One region of the Clostridium sulfidigenes genome, then DNA from elsewhere that is predicted to be linked to it. Evidence: predicted binding sites of a transcription regulator. Region 1 holds the regulator's gene; the other holds the start of a gene.
The links. The regulator NrdR, encoded in region 1, represses ribonucleotide reductase genes. The targets are predictions, from matches to a motif close to CACNANATNTNGTG.
Positions count from the first base shown of each region.

Region 2: the regulator NrdR is predicted to act here: its motif matches at 1,140-1,153, upstream of ACTNBA_RS11230 (vitamin B12-dependent ribonucleotide reductase).

Region 1 covers NZ_JBQHQR010000001.1:157,931-160,131, reverse strand. The annotation lists gene ACTNBA_RS00830 (response regulator) at 1-316, opposite strand, end outside; gene pgeF (peptidoglycan editing factor PgeF) at 316-1,050, opposite strand; gene nrdR (transcriptional regulator NrdR) at 1,052-1,507, opposite strand; gene ACTNBA_RS00815 (YlmC/YmxH family sporulation protein) at 1,593-1,850, opposite strand; gene ACTNBA_RS00810 (ClC family H(+)/Cl(-) exchange transporter) at 1,942-2,201, opposite strand, start outside.
Region 2 covers NZ_JBQHQR010000008.1:117,232-119,432, forward strand. The annotation lists gene msrC (free L-methionine (R)-S-oxide reductase MsrC) at 1-115, opposite strand, end outside; gene ACTNBA_RS11225 (gamma carbonic anhydrase family protein) at 212-724, opposite strand; gene ACTNBA_RS11230 (vitamin B12-dependent ribonucleotide reductase) at 1,209-2,201, shown strand, end outside.

The DNA.
Region 1 (2,201 bases):
TTATATAATCATCTGCTCCTAACTCTAAGCCTAAAATTTTGTCTAACTCCTCACCTTTAGCTGTAATCATAATTATTGGTGTAGACTCTATAGATGATTTTTTTCTAATAGACTTACATACTTCTAACCCATCCATACCCGGTAACATAAGGTCTAAAAATATTAGATCTGGTTTTTCATCTTCAGCTATTTTTAATGCATCAATTCCATTATCAGCAGTTATAACCTTAAATCCATTCTTAGTTAAATTAAATTTAATTAGTTCCTGAATATGTGCCTCATCATCAACTACTAATATTGTTTTTTCCATAAATATCACTCCTTAAACTCATGGATAAATACAAAGGAAAATAACCTACCATGAGATTCTTCTTCTTTTCTATATGAATATAACTTTTTATCCTTGCTACAGTATGTACATAAATTTAAACATACTATATCACTATTCTTGATACCTTCATTCATTAACTGTATCTCTACACACTTTTGTAAATCTAAATTTCTACCATAATTAATCTGTTGATTTTTAAATAAATCACAATCCTTGAAATTATCTATAAGCTCCTGGCTTACTTCATAGCAACAGCTTTTATTATGAGGACCTATAAAAGCTTTAATATAGCTATGATCACAACCATAATTTTCTTTCATAACTTTAATTCCTTTAGAAACTATATTATTCAAAGTTCCTTTCCAACCACTATGAAGAGCTGCTATTACTTTATTTTTAGTATCTACTAAAATTATTGGTACACAATCCGCTGTAAATACTCCAATAGCAACCTGTTTTTCTTTTGTTACAATACCATCTCCATCATAGTTTACTATATCCATATTTTCTTCGTAAGAAAATACTTTGGTTCCATGAACTTGATTTAAATATACAACCTCATTTACTTTAAACCACTTTTTTAAATTATTTAAACTAGACTTTCCTTCATTAAATGTTTTATTAAAGTTTAAATTATTTTTTGCTGTAGAAAATCCAATGGTTATATCACCTAAATCATAGGTTAGAAATTCATTATTTTCTATGTTATAGGATCTCATATTACTTATCACCACTTAAACCCTTTATCTCTTCTATAAAACTATTAATATCATCAAACTTTCTATATACAGATGCAAATCTTATATAAGCAACTTCATCCATATACCTTAATTTCTCCAATATTAATTCTCCTATTTCCTCTGATCTTATTTCACTAGTCATGGTATTATTAAGTCTTTTTTCAATAGAATTTACTAAGTTCTCTATCTCTAATCTTGATACAGGTCTTTTCTCACAGGCTCTTATAACACCACTTATGATTTTATCCCTATTAAATAACTCTCTAGTTAAGTTTCTTTTTATAACAAATATTTGTATATCCTCTATTTTTTCATAGGTAGTATATCTTTTATTGCAATTAAGACATTCTCTTCTACGTCTAATTGCACCATCATCTTCTGTTGCTCTAGAATCTACAACCTTACTTTCTTCTCCATTGCAATAAGGACACTTCACTATAATCACATCCTCTAAGTTTTTCTGTTTATACTACGATTATACACAAAGTATTCACTATTTGTATATAATTAATTATTTTCTCCTAATTATTTTCAACAATTCCCTCTCCATCTACTAAAATAACATCTACTCCAATTTTTTTGATCCTCTCCCAAGGCAATTCTATATCTTCATTTTTTGAAAACCATCCAGATTTCTGTGTTGGAAGTATTATTGCTTCTAATTTATATTCTTCACAATTAACTTTAAAATCTTTTATATAGCCAAGTTTAGTACCTGTGTTAATATCTATTATCTCCATAGTTTTTAAACTATTTATCGCAAACATTGAAGTTTCCATAAAAAAACTCCCTCCTTAAATTTTATATCATTTAATCTATATTCTCTTTAAAATAATATAGAACATAAAAAAAGAGCCTAGGCTCTCCTTTTTATACTAAAGTAAGTTTATTTATTTCTTCTATTACAAAACATCGTCTATCTACATTTACTAAAACAACTATATAATCTCCACCTATTAATTTTACATTGCCTGTTGGTATTATTTCTTTTTCTCCTCTTTTTATAGAGACAAGAAGACAGCCCTTCGGCCAATGAACTTCACTTATAAATTTCCCTTCACCTATACTTCCCATTTCAATGCAAAATTCTAATATGGTCTTTTTACTGTCACTTTCCTCTTTAGTTAATC
Region 2 (2,201 bases), on a different contig from region 1:
TAGAAATATTTGCATATATATCTTTTTCCGAACTTAACTGGCCTTCTAAGAGGATTAACATGTATTTATATTTTTCTTCTGTAGTCATTTTTTTTATTACATCTAACTTTATCAAAATTATCTCTCCTAGCATAATTTTATTATCTAAAACTACATAAAATTCAAATTGCTTATTATAAGACTAACTTATATTGTTTCAATAGCATTTATTTTACTCTTGAATTTCTTTATGCTCTCTTCCCATATTAACATAATGCTCAGCTGAAGACTTTATAGATTTAATTTCTTCTTCTGTTAACTCCCTTACCACCTTAGCTGGGCTTCCTATACATAATACTCCACTTGGGATTATTTTATTTTGAGTTACAAGGCTTCCTGCTCCTATAATTGTATTATCTCCAATTTCAGCTCCGTTTAGTATTATTGACCCCATTCCTACTAACACATTATTTCCTACATTACACCCATGAATTATGCAGTTATGACCTATGGTAACATCATCTCCTATCCTAGTTGATATTCCAAAATCATTATGTACTGTAGAATTTTCTTGAATGTTAGTATTTTTTCCTATAATGGTGGTATCCATATCACTTCTAATTACCACGCTATACCATACATTAGTATTTTCTCCTATAGTTACATCCCCTATTACCGTTGCATTTTCTGCTATAAAACATGTATCATCTATAATTGGTATATTTCCTTTAATTGCTTTTATCATTTTCCATCCATCCTTCATGCTTGAAATTTCCATAATTTTTATTCAACCATTTTAATTTCCTAAAACTATATGAACACATCAATAATTATTATCTTTTTATATAAGGTAATGATACCATAATTTAAAAGTCTATTGTGTAATAATTTATTTTTTCCTATTATTCTTCACGTAATTACTGAATTATGTATTTATTTTTCCATATGTATTATGAAATTATATTAAATTGTAATAAATTTTATAACTTTGTCATAAAATTTTATTAGTTAATCAGCTGAAGTGGTTAGGTTACTGAAATCTACTTAATTTAAGGCTATTTTCAGGTGTGAACAAGCACAGTTTAATGGAAATTTCAATAGTTGTATGAAAAAAAATTATATAATATAATACAACATATAGTGCAAAAGCACATTTCGGACACAATATATAGTATATGAAGTATTTAGGGGGTGACTTGCTAATCATAACAGTGTGATTAGCTTTTATAATGAAGAGTATTAACAATATAATAAAAAGATACTACACAAAAGAGTTAGAGACTAATAAAAATTTGACAGTATACGATTTATTCCAGTGGAAAAAAGTTGACGTAATTTTAAAAGACTATAAAAAAGGTACCATTCTCGTAGATATGAAGGACTTAGAATTTCCAATTCACTATTCACAAAATGCTTGTGATATAATCGCTTCTAAATATTTTAAAAGAGCCTTAGTACCTAATGAATTAGGTTATGAAAATAGTCTTAAAATGGTGGCACATAGATTAGTTAATTTTTGGTGCGAATCTCTAAAGGATGAAGGTTTAATAACTAATGATGAGGAGTTTACAATACTTTATGATGAATTAGTTTATTGCTTCTTAAATCAAATGTATGCACCAAATTCACCCCAATGGTTTAATACTGGATTAAAGCTTTCTTATGACATAGCTGGTGAACATCAAGGTCATTTTTATTATGATGAGAACTTAAAAAAAGTTGTTAAAAGCGTAGATAACTATACTAGAACTCAAGCTTCTGCTTGCTTTATTTTATCTATACAAGATAAACTTTTAGGACCTCATTCAATTTCTGAGCAATATGTAACAGAAACTAAACTATTTAAGGGTGGTTCTGGATGTGGAACTAACTATTCAACTCTCAGAGCTAAAGACGAAAAGCTTTCTGCTGGTGGAATTTCTTCAGGTGTTATGAGCTTTTTAAAGGGCTTTGATAGAAACGCCGGAACTATAAAATCTGGTGGTACTACAAGACGTGCAGCTAAAATGGTTTGTCTTGATATAGATCACCCAGAAATTAGAGAATTTATAAATTGGAAGGCTAGAGAAGAAGATAAAGTTCGTGCTTTAGGTAAAATGGGCTACGACGCTTCCTTTGAAGGTGAAGCTTATGAAACTGTATCTGGTCAAAACGGTAATAACTCTATAAGATTCAGCGATGAGTTTATGAAAAAAGTTGAGAATCTATCTGAAAACCCAGAT